DNA from 2 places in the Paenibacillus sp. FSL K6-2859 genome. Region 1 is predicted to be linked to the other one. Evidence: predicted binding sites of a transcription regulator. Region 1 holds the regulator's gene; the other holds the start of a gene.

Region 1 (6,220 bases):
ATAATGGGCTGCCGCTCTAGCCATAAGGGTCTTACCTGTTCCTGGAGGGCCTGTAAGCAGAATCCCTTTCAAAGGACGAATCCCAAATTTACTGATTTCCTCATGCCGGATCAAGAAATCGAGTGCTTCACGGAGCTCCTGCTTTGCATTGTCTTGCCCACCAATTTCTTCAAAAGTGAGTTTTGAAGGTCCTTCCTTCTTGCGTTTCTTTCCAGCACCGGCGTTCACCGTAAGCCCGCCACGTAAATGAGCAATGATAAGTAGTGCAGTAAGCATCCCAGCTGCTATAACTATAGGGAATATATTAATACCTAAAAAAGCCATGAAAATAAACAGTACAGGAATAAATCCGATTAAAATTTCTTTAAGGTATTTAGGCATTATTCCATACCCCCAAGGTCGCAGGTTTGCGTGGTAAAATTATAAATTTGCTTTCTTTCCCGTTGCTCAAGCTTACATACACGTTTGTGTCGTCGATTTCAGTTGTTGCTATCACATCTTTATAGTCGGTATTCTGCTCTTTCAATCTATCAAGTTCAGCAGGTATAAGAGTATATTTACGGCTCTCCATCGCTTCAGCTACAGAGAACAACGCTTTATCCCAGTAATTATCCAATAATTCACTGGAGTTTTGCTCCACATCCAGTTTAAGTTTACGTCCCTCAATCACTGATTTTCCTTCTTTGGAAACATACGATACCAGATCACGTAAATTCGTGCCCGGCTGTAATTCAAGTTTCAAAGTGACCTCATCACGGTTAATACTAATATGTGAAGTATTCACTCCTTCATAGCCTGATACTATCTTTTGGAGTGGTTCCTGTAAAGCAAACTGACGATATAAAAAGAATCCTCCGAATAATAGCGTAGCGGACAGTAGAGACGTTATCAGTACAGGTACAAGACGTAATTTCAAGAAACGTCCTCCTCTCAAAGATGACAAAACGATAAACAGGATGATCCAAAATCACAGCCGTTAATGCTCATCAGAGCCTAACGTTCTACTACTACTCTTCTAATTACAAACAGTAGTATATCACAGGTGTATATACGAAAATGATAAAAAGTGTGAATATATTTAAAATTTTATTTTTTAAATATTTCCATTTCATCAAAAATATTGATTTATTTCGACAAAAACAGGCCTTTATCTCTAATGAACAGGCCTATTTTCGTATGCGGCTTTGACGACAATATAAAAAAACTACTCTTATAGTATATCACATTACGTATACTTTTAGTGTATCAATCTAATATGTTATATAAAAACAAGCGAACCATAAATAGTCCGCTTGTTTCTCCTAAAGTAATTTTGTTTAACTTAGCGGCTAGGTAAACTGTATCCTTCACCCATTCGAGCCCCATCTGAGAACCGATAAAATTGATAATAATACCGACCGCTTTGTTTATAAAAAAGCTGCCAAGCATACTCTCCGTTATACACCCCCGGTAACAACCGTTCAATGCTAATATCCGGGAGATCGGCTTTTATAAGACTACGCATTTTTTCTTCAGAGGTCCCTTTACTTAGTTCCTCGGCGAATACTGCGTCGGCGCCTTCGGCAAACTTCCCATCTACAGTAAAGCGTACCCAAACCATCAACTCAGTCCCGGATTCATTCTTCCCTGTTAAGACCCAGTAGACTGCATTTTCATCCCACACGGATTTCTGTGCTTTAGTTACCTCTGTTAGACCCGCGCTGGTTTTGGCGACATCCTTAGCGATATCTCGCTCGTTCCATTGATCTTTCATAATATAAGCATAGAACTGGATGAGTCCGAACAGAAGGAGCAGAATCAGAACTGACCCCAGGAGGATCCATTTTTTCCTTTTCTTCAAGGTACAGCTCCCTTTCTAGTAATATATCTTTTTTGATTATATAACACACCCGTGTGTTTATCCAAAGTTTCATATCTCGTTCAATGATCTAATGATCAGAAACACAAAAGGCTGTAACTTTGCAATTGCAGAAAGTCACAGCCTTTCAGTTATTTGTTATGATTTAGACTATCGTTTTAGCAGTCCATCAAAGGCTTCTTGCGCCTTACGACGGATGGCTTCCTCATCTAGCGTTACACATTGTCCATGTTTAACAACCTGTTTACCATTCACCCATACATGCTCAACATCCTTGGCACTGGCAGAATAAACAGCGTGAGACAACAGATCTGTGTGTGGGAGCAAATGCGGCTGGTCTATATCAATAGCAATAAAGTCAGCTTTCATACCTACAGCGAGTCTACCCACATCATTTAAAAAGATAGACTTCGCGCCATACTCCGTAGCCATACGTAGAGCTTCCGGAGCCGGAACAGCCGTAGGATCACCACTTACACCTTTATGGATGAGTGCTGCAAGACGCATTTCTTCAAACATATCCAAATTATTATTACTTGCCGCTCCATCTGTACCCAGTGACACCTTCACTCCGGCCTTTAGAAGATCCGTAACTCGAGCAACTCCACTAGCCAGCTTAAGATTGCTTCCAGGGTTATGGGATACACCTACATCATGACGAGCCAGTATCTCGATCTCTTCATCATTCAAATGAACACCATGAGCGATTATAGACGGACGTGTGAACATTCCAAGCTTCTCTAAATGCGCTACTGGCCGCAGTCCGTAATCCACCACATTCTGCTCCACTTCGCGTTTCGTTTCGGACATATGGGTATGCATCGGTAAATTCAAATCATGAGCCGCCTGCACAAACTTAACAAAGAAGTCTGGTGGGCATGTATATGGGGCATGTGGCGAGATCATTGTCGTAATTCTACCTTCAGCCTTACCATGCCAGTTACGCGCAAAAGAAACCGCTTCCGCAAGCTTCTGATTTTGTACTTCTTCTGGACATAGACCGATTACGCCTCTCATTAATACGGAACGAATACCTGATAATTCGACGACCTCCGCTACTCGGTCCATATGATCATACATATCCAGGAAGGTTGTAGTGCCACCTTTCAGCATTTCAAGTACAGACAAGGAGGTTCCCCAGTATACATCTTCTCCGGTGAACTTCTCTTCCATCGGCCACATCTTCTCCTGAAGCCACACCTGAAGCGCTAAGTCATCTCCATAACCACGAAGCAATGACATTGCGGCATGGCCATGCGTGTTTACCAGACCTGGCATAAACAACAGACGACTGCCATCAACAACTTGCACATCGTCTTCTATTAAAGGCTCTTCTTTTCCTATGTAAGTGATCAAATCATCTTCAATAGTCATATATCCACTAAGAACCGGCTCATCCGTTCCCGGAGTAAGAAAACGCCCGCCCTTGATAATCGTTTTATTGCTCTTCATTTCTGCTTTCTTCCTTTCCATCCTTCAAATAATAAGCAAGGCTTTGCAAATCTGTTGTAAAATCAGCAGCATGAACCCGGATATTCGATGGTGTTTTTAGAATCACTGGTGCAAAATTTAAAATCGCCTCAATGCCAGACTCAATGAGAATATCCGCTACATTCTGCGCTTCTGAATCAGGTACTGTAATTATCCCAATTCGAATACCTTGCTCACGAACCGTCTGACCAAGCTCCTCCATCGGTTGAACGGTAAGTGAGTTGATTTTCCGCCCTACCTTAGGCGCATAGGAATCAAATATAGCGGTAATCTTCATAGTATCTTTCAAATAAGCATTATAATTAGATAATGCATGTCCAAGGTTACCGGCACCCACTAAAGCCACATTCAGTTGTTGATCCAGCTTCAGAATATGACGGATTTTCTCAATAAGATAAGTTACGTCATACCCGATACCTTTTCTGCCGAAATCTCCAAAATAAGCTAAATCTTTGCGAATTTGAGCGGGATTCAAATCAAGTTTCTGTCCTAGCTCTTGAGAGGAAACGGTTAATATTTCACGTTTCTGTAGATCATTTAGGAAACGTAAGTACACAGGAAGTCTGCGAACAACGGCTTCTGATATTTTTTCCGATTTCATAATTTACCTCCTAATGTAAGTAATATTCTTTACTAACCTTATACTAATTCGTGTACCTCGTCTCAATGAAGAGCGGTATTCTTATACCGCCCTTCATTGTAGAGTGATTAATATGATCGATGACGTTCTTTTTAAGAAACGCCTCCGTCTTCCAACCACTCCGCTATACGAGGAACCATTTGATCCGTAAGCATATGCTCCATTTTTGGGCCAGGCAACGAATAGAGGAAATATTTCCCATAGTGAGATTCGATCACCCTGGTGTCATACACAATAACAATACCCCGATCTTGCGCTGTCCGCACCAGCCTTCCAAATCCTTGCTTAAAGCGAATAACCGCCTGAGGAACAGACAACTTCATGAACGGATTCTTTTTCTGGGCTTGTAATAACTCAGACTTCGCTTCCGCTAGGGGATGGTTTGGCGGTTGAAACGGGAGCCTCACGATGGCCAAGCATGTTAATGCTTCACCCGGAATATCAACACCCTCCCAAAAACTGCTTGTTCCTAACAGTACAGAGGCTGCACTGTCCTGAAAACGGCGGATCAGCTTGCTACGGCTGCCCCCCTCCACGCCTTGACCCAGCACCGTGATCTCTTGTGAGGCTAGAGCCTCTTTCAAAGGATCGTAAACCTGGCGTAGCATCTTGTAAGAAGTAAACAGGACAAGCATCCGCCCGCGTGTTGTAGTCGCTGCTTCTGCTAGTGATTGTACGAGTGTATCAACAAATCGGGCATCGCCCACACTGCCCTTCACACTAGGGAAATCCCGTGGAATAACTAACAGCGCCTGCTCCCGATACTTAAAAGGAGAAGGCAGGAGTGATGTCATCAGACGCCCCTCTTCCGCAGCTTCATTAAGTCCGAGATTATCAATCATAAACTGGAACGATTTATCAACAGAGAGTGTCGCCGAAGTTAGCACGATACTTTTCTTTTTGTCGAAAAACAGCTCCTTAAGCTGAGTACTGACATCAACAGGAACGGCATACAGCTGTAGCGATTTACTGCGATAATTTCCATTCGCCTCCAGCCAATATACTACATTCTCATCGTTTAATCCCATAAAAAACCGTACTTGCTCACGTATTGAAGCTAAATCCTTAAATAAGCCGCTAATATCGGTAACTAGACTATCTGAGGAAGATTGACCTTCTTGATCTCGCATTTCATTAAGCATTTTATCACCTTTACGGATAATTTCGCTTAATGTCAGATTCATAGTATTCTCTAAAGCAACCAATTCATCCCAATCTTTCGGTTTACGGGTAGGAAGTAGCCGCATGACTAACTGGCCAGCTTCTCCCGCTGCTGCATCGCTGCGTTCCGGCAAGAGGCTGAATAGTTTATCACTAAGCAGATCCCAGGTTTCTTTTATGGTAAGCAGGTCCGGATAGATTCTATCGATCACTCCGCTCCATTCAGAAGCTTCCTCACTGCCTGATGACTGAAGCATTTGGCGAAGCGTAGGAAGTTGGCCATTTCGACTATCCTTATAAAGACGCGATAGTGTATGTGCCACCGTGAAATGCTTCATATGCATGCCTAAATGCTTGCCAGCCACGTCCTCCAGATGATGGGCCTCATCAATTACAAGATGTTCATAAGCCGGAAGTAGCTGGTGCCCAGCCTTAACATCTGCGAAAAGCTTAGAGTGGTTCGTAATGACTACGTCTGCAATACCAGCTTCATGCTTTGCCCGATGGTAATAACACTTACGGAACCAAGGACAGGAGCGCCCCAGACAAGAATCGGTATCGCTAGCCACCGTCTCCCAGAAATCTCCTCCACGACCGCTTAAGTTGAGCTCTTCGTCATCTCCTGATTCGCTTTGCGTCAGCCAAACGATCATCTGAGCCGCAGTAAGCGCATCTTCCCTCGGACTGACAAAGTCTTTTTTATTAATTTTATGTTCGAACTTACGAAGACACAAATAATGCCCTCTGCCCTTAAAAATTGAAGCTTTAAATGGAAATGGAACTACCTGTGTTAATAAAGGAATATCCCGCTCACGCAATTGATCCTGCAGATTAATAGTATGAGTGCTGACCATAACTTTTTCATTCGTGCGAACGCTTTGGTATATGGCAGGCAACAAATAACCAAGTGATTTGCCGGTTCCTGTCCCTGCTTCGATCAATAGATGTTTGTCTTCGGCAAGTGCCGTCATCACCTCATTGATCATAATATCCTGAGCTTCTCGGCTTTCATACTGCGGCAAAGTTTCTTTAAGTCGTTTCGTTACTTCATCCATATAATCTGTAAAAGA
Region 2 (6,220 bases), 2.0 Mb from region 1:
ATTTTAGGGTCCAGATCCTGGCGCCAGGTTTTACGATCTTCTGGGACAGGCAACACGAATGGCTCGATTAAGACTAATTTAGCAGCCAGCGAATGCTGCGTGCGTTCGATCAGGTCACGATAGGCAGCTTCAAATTGTTCAGGCGTTGTTTCCTGACCAGAATCAAAGCGGCGCCAAGTGTCGTTAATCCCAATATATAAGGATACCCAAGTCGGCTTCAGATTCAGGCAATCCTTCTCCCAGCGTTCCTGCAAATCTACTGCACGGTTTCCGCTAATTCCACGATTATAAAACGTAAGATTCTTCTCAGGATATAAATGCCCCAGACGAGCGGCGATCATCAATGCATAGCCTACACCAAGCGATGACGCATCTTCATAATTGCGACCCCAATCCGTTATACTGTCGCCTTGAAACAGAATGACATCGTTTTGTCGGAATAACATCACGTAATCCTCCCCTATTTCCACTGTTAATATTAGCCAATATAGTATATCAAAAATGATTACTACGTACCAGGACAATCATTAACAATTCATGGTAGAAACCACTAGAGATCAACAAAAAAACCTGCTCTATTTAGAGCAGGTTTTCCAATAATACAATTAATAAGCTAAGCTAAACAATCCTTTAATGTGAGACAAGTAACGAATATTACTTGCTTCCTTCATCAAGGTTGCAGGCAAGCCTTTTAGCGGTGTTGAGCTAGCACCAACAATGGCTACACCGTCTTTACGACCCAAGCTGGCAAGCGTACCTGAGTTGATCGGACTAAAGGATTCAAATGATTTATCCTTCAAGTATGCATAAAGATTGTACCCGATCAATTCACCCATTTGCCAAGCGATTTGTGCAGTTGGTGGATATGGACGACCATCTTCGGCAAAGACAACAGCGCTGTCGCCAGCAACGAATACATCCTTGTGAGATGTGGATTGCAAGAATTCATTTACCGTTGCACGACCACGGTTCACTTCAAGACCGGATTCACCAATCAGTGGATTTCCTTGTACGCCGCCAGTCCATACGAAGGTGTTAGCAACAATTTTTTGACCATCTTTCAAGTCAATGACATTATCCGCTACATTCGTAACAGGTAGACCTGTCAAGAATTGAACACCACGTTTTTCTAAGCTAGCCACTGCACGTTCGATCAGTGCATCTGGCAATACTGGAAGAATCTTAGGACCTGCTTCAACGAGCATCAGTTTAATTTCTTTAGGATCTACGCCATATTTCTTAGTGAGTGTTGGCAACACATCAGCGATTTCACCAACAAGTTCAACACCTGTTAAGCCACCGCCGCCGATTAGGATGCTTGCATCTGCTGGATTCTTAGACTTCGCATATTCACGGATACGCTCATCAATATGACGATGAATTCTGTTAGCATCCGCTGCCGATTTCAATACCATACTGTATTGCTCAAGACCTGGAATGCCGAAATAAGCCGTAGTGCTTCCAAGACCCACAACTAGAGCATCATAGGACAATGTCACACCATCAGATAGTGTAATTTGTTTGTTCTCAACAGAAAAAGAGTTAACCTTTGCGATTTTCAGGTCGATATCTTTGCCGGCAAAAAGCTTAGCCAGTGGCATAGCAACAGCACCCTCTGCAACACTACCCGCTGCAAGACGATGTAATTCTGTAATAATTTGATGTGTAGGATATTGGTTAACGACTGTAATTTTAGCTTCGTCTTTCTTCAGGTACTTGCGTACAGTTAAGGCGCTTAGTAGACCACCATAACCTGCTCCTAGAATGACAATATGTTTAGACATGATGTTTCCTCCGTCCTTACGAATGAGATATAAAAAATATTATTTCTGCTGACTGCGTTCGCCGGCGACTTGAAGATAAGCATTTACAAAACGGAAAAGCTTCTGTGCTTGTGGATCTTTAAGCATCTTCATTAGACCAAATACACCGATCACTTCTTTGCTTTCATTCGCACGATCTTGCGCTTCGATCACTGTAGCTGCCATATTCTTCGCCGAATGCACCACAGGTTCAGCAAGTTCTTTAATTGCACTTACCGTATCACTTTTCAAGACTTCATCCGCAGCGACAGTTTGAACAAAGTCATATGACTTTGTGAGCACGCCGGCAAGCTCTGTTAATTTTGGCAACTGTTCCACTAGAACCGTTAACGATTCCTGAACTTCAGGTTTCAATAGCTGCTCCAGAACATTCATTTGTTCTTGAGTGACAGCTAATTTTGGTGATTCTTGTTCAGGGGTTGTTTGAGTGATTGTTTCTGACATATCCGAATCTCCTCTGCAAATAAGCTTTGCTGCTTAGTAGTAATAAAAAAATAATAACTTGTGACGCCATATTTCTATTATAGCACTTATCAAGTTATAAATGTCACAAAGTTTTTGAATTTCTCTAAAGTTTTGTGATTTTTATTACATTAAAACGGGATAGTTAAAATTCTTGATATCATTTATACACATTTGATTGAGTAAATGCTTATTGAGTAAATGCTTATTCAGTAAATTCATTCAGATTCATTTCCGCCTTCAATATAACGGATACCAAATCCGGATTCTTCTTCGGAAGCAACCTAAAATAAAGTGAACGAAGGAAATTCTTTGTATTCACACGAGCCACATACTTGTTACGACTTCGCGGCCACCCTCCGCATTGTTCCAAACTTCCGATCCAATCCACTATAGACAGCTCTGCAAGTAAATGATGATCTATCATTGTAGCTACAATCGTAGCGATCCGTTCATCCTCTTCGTCGCTAAATATGTACTGATCGTTGTAAAGCATCCTTTGGATGACTGCCAGAACCTCTTCCCGGATCGTTGCATCACTCTCTGAGCACAGTACCAGTTCATCCAAAGCATCTGCGCCATGGGCCGCAGCGTGTGCCCAGCCTGCTTCAGGTGTAAATCCTCGTAAATCTTGTTCTTCCTCATAATATCTAATTAAGGATTCCTTCACATTTGTAAACGCAGCGCTATCTAACAACCCCTGTTCCCTATGCCGCTGAAGAATAAGCGCAACGACCAGTACAGAAAATGTTCTGGTGAACACAGCCGGATCGTCCTTACTGCCAATGTGATAGAACAAATGCTGCTCATCAAGAAGAATCAGGAGCAGCTCACGAAGCTCCGCATCACTAAACCATTGTTTCTCGTTAATCCATTTGTAGAAGGTGGAATAGATCAAGTCATCACGTAGTTCCGGCTGTGGATCTCCTATATACTCAAGCATCAACTTCACATAATCCCTTAATTGCTCCCCACTTCTAAGCTCGTAATCGTTCTCTTCAATTCTTTGCAGGTCTATTATCAACTGCGCTCTAATATCGTTCAACATTCTCACCCTTTCATTAATAAAAGCAATTTAAATTTTTCATATCCTAATATCCTAATTTACATCCCAATATTTTACAACGTAGTATTTATTCTTCGACACTCCAAAGTACTTCGATAGCTGAATGTAAATGAAGTGAATTTAATCATTGACGAATATAATTAACTGTGCTATTTTGAGTTAGTAACTAATAGTTAGTTCATTTATAAATATCACCTATTTATAATTAACAAGCAAATACATAACATATGGAGGAATAACTCATGAGCACTTTTACAGATTTAATTGAATCCCGCAGGTCTGCTATGAATTTTGTTGAAGGGGTGAAGATCCCTCAGAATGAATTAGAGGAAATGTTCTCTTACGCTAGATTGGCACCATCGGCTTATAATCTTCAACATACCAATTACAAAGTGGTTTCTGATGAGAATTTAAAAGAGGAGATTCGTAAGGCGGCTTACGGTCAATATAAAATACATTCCGCCTCAGCGGTAATTGTAGTACTCGGAGATAAACAAGCTTATTTGAAAGCTCCAGAAATCTACGGTGGACTTAAAGCTTTAGGGGCGATGAGTCCAGAGGATTATGATGCAGAGATTGAAACGATTAACAATGCTTACGCAGGAAAGGATGCTTTTCAAAGAGATGAAGCGATACGAAATGCCTCCCTGTCTGCCATGCACTTTATGCTGATTGCCAAAGATAAAGGCTGGGATACCTGCCCGATGATCGGCTTTGATCCGGAAGCCATTCAATCCACTTTAAATCTACCCGATCATATGGTACCGGTTATGCTGATTACAATTGGCAAAGACAAGAAACATAAAATCAGACCACGTGGCTATCGTAAGCCGGTCAATGAATTCGTTGAATTTATCTAAGGGTTACAGGAAGATATCGATAGATATAACAAAAGCGTTTCATCCGATATTGAAGTTCGGACGGAACGCTTTTTTTACTAAGGATGAGGAGCTTAAACCTCTTCTCCACTACTTAGCATACTGAAGAATTGCAATCGCTGCTCGTTCCCGTCGTTCGGCGCTCTCACTAACAAGAGCTTCCTTCAAAATATCGAGCGCCATTGATAATGTCTCTTCATCCACATGCACTCGATTAATCACCGCTTGCTCTGAATCAGAAGAACCTGTAATCCACAGATCCACACGAGCACTAGGCATCGGCCCCTTATACTGTTTAACTATCCCACTATCGCTAAGAAATTCTTTTACCTCTACGTTTAGATCGGTTATAGGAAGACTTTTCAGCCAAGTTACACCACGTCGATGGCATGTACCGAGGTCTGGCGCGTCAAATAATTCATTGTAAAAATAATCGCCAAGATCACCTAGATGTACCCAATCTCCATCACACACCAGCACATAATCACCATCCTGCATCGTATGTACGAACAGATGAATGGCTTGTAAATGTTCTGTAAGCTCCAACTCACTGTATCGGTATGTATGAATCATCCGATCGCGGAGCTCCACTTTACTGATGTTCTCCAAATCCCCTATTCCGGGATATCCGATACTCACATAATTATCCTCTAAAAATGTCGTGATTCTTTCGGTCCCAAGCGGCTTTGATCCCATCTGAAACAGATTCACAGATCATCCCTCCAAGTAATTAATATAATATTTTTCAACGAAAAGAACTCTTCTTAGCAAGCTCATATGACTATCCTCCATCCTGCGTCCTCATTGGTGTAATTAAAAAAAGTGTGGATGAAGTCATGTCTACAGGCTGTATCACCAGTGGTCTTTCTTTTCCAGCAAACCTTATGATAAGCGTCTCACTATCAATCGCCCGAAGGATGTCTCTGAAATATTTCCCGTAAAAGCTGCTCGAAAATATTCACCTTCTAGATACTCCAATGGAATCTCCTCTTTTGCCTCACCTACGTCGGCGGTCCAGGATATTAAATGAAGTATACCGGAGGGAAGTACACCGAGCGTTACACTTTCACCAGCCAATATAGCAATACGTTCAACGACAAGCAACAAACGCTCTGTATTAACAATCACTTCGGAGAGGTACACCTGCGGAATTAAATGATCGACAAAGGGATATGTGCCCTCTAATAGCGCAGACTGAACCCTCAAGCCATCAGAAATAAATCTGATTTGTTTCTGACCTATCTCGATTTGGGTGCTGCTGCCCTCATTATCGTTTATCATTTTTAAAAGATCCTGAAGAGTGCTGCCCGGTATAATGACATTTAAAGGACTTGCTTCGTAATCTTCTACGTTTTCCACAACAAGCTGAGCCAGGCGGATGCCATCAGTGGCGACTACGCGAATATTGTGATTATCTATTTGAAGTAAAACTCCTGTGAGTACAGGTCTAGTTTCCAACGAAGAAACCGCAAAAACCACATGTTTAAATATTCGCTTCAAAAGTGTGTTCTTCATGCGTATCTTTTGGATGTTTGGATGATCCATGTAATGGATTCTTGGAAATTCTGCAGTGTCCATCCCGCATAAACGAAACTGGGTATTGCCCGATTGGATATTTAGAATCAATGTCTCTGCGATTTCCAGGCTAATTAATCCAGGGTCAAGCTTGCGGATGATCTCATAAAAATAACGTGCGGGCACTACGATCTCACCTGATTTGTGTACAATCATCGAATCCATCTTCACAGGAAGCTTATATTCAATGGTCATTCTTATATTGCTGGCTGTTAAAGTCAGACCCTCCGCTTGCGCCTGAATATGTATTCCGGTAAGAGCACGTGAGGAACTATTCGCGGTTATAGCTTTTAAGGCTGCTTGTAGTGCAGTGCTGAGAGAATCTTTTGACACATGGATTAGCAAAGATTTCACCTAACTCTCCTTAGATTCCTTTGCAAAATGCGCCTCAATAATGTTCCGAAATACCTGGGAGC

What was found. The regulator Rex, encoded in region 1, represses fermentation and respiration genes when NADH is low (regulators of the CRP and FNR family bind a similar motif). The targets are predictions, from matches to a motif close to TTGTGAAATATTTCACAA.
Region 2: a site for Rex is predicted at 2,400-2,417, ahead of MHB64_RS11990 (DUF1641 domain-containing protein). Genes of this name have one in related genera too.

The regions. Positions count from the first base shown of each region.
Region 1 covers NZ_JBBOYU010000001.1:4,710,463-4,716,682, forward strand. Annotated here, with positions in the region: gene MHB64_RS21055 (AAA family ATPase) at 1-381, opposite strand, end outside; gene MHB64_RS21060 (hypothetical protein) at 374-916, opposite strand; gene MHB64_RS21065 (cell wall elongation regulator TseB-like domain-containing protein) at 1,322-1,840, opposite strand; gene MHB64_RS21070 (amidohydrolase) at 2,009-3,310, opposite strand; gene MHB64_RS21075 (redox-sensing transcriptional repressor Rex) at 3,297-3,950, opposite strand; gene dinG (ATP-dependent DNA helicase DinG) at 4,082-6,220, opposite strand, start outside.
Region 2 covers NZ_JBBOYU010000001.1:2,747,813-2,754,032, reverse strand. Annotated here, with positions in the region: gene MHB64_RS12000 (SGNH/GDSL hydrolase family protein) at 1-446, opposite strand, end outside; gene MHB64_RS11995 (NAD(P)/FAD-dependent oxidoreductase) at 606-1,784, opposite strand; gene MHB64_RS11990 (DUF1641 domain-containing protein) at 1,824-2,267, opposite strand; gene MHB64_RS11985 (DUF2785 domain-containing protein) at 2,491-3,330, opposite strand; gene MHB64_RS11980 (nitroreductase family protein) at 3,594-4,211, shown strand; gene MHB64_RS11975 (hypothetical protein) at 4,320-4,940, opposite strand; gene dnaN (DNA polymerase III subunit beta) at 5,112-6,158, opposite strand; gene MHB64_RS11965 (hypothetical protein) at 6,159-6,220, opposite strand, start outside.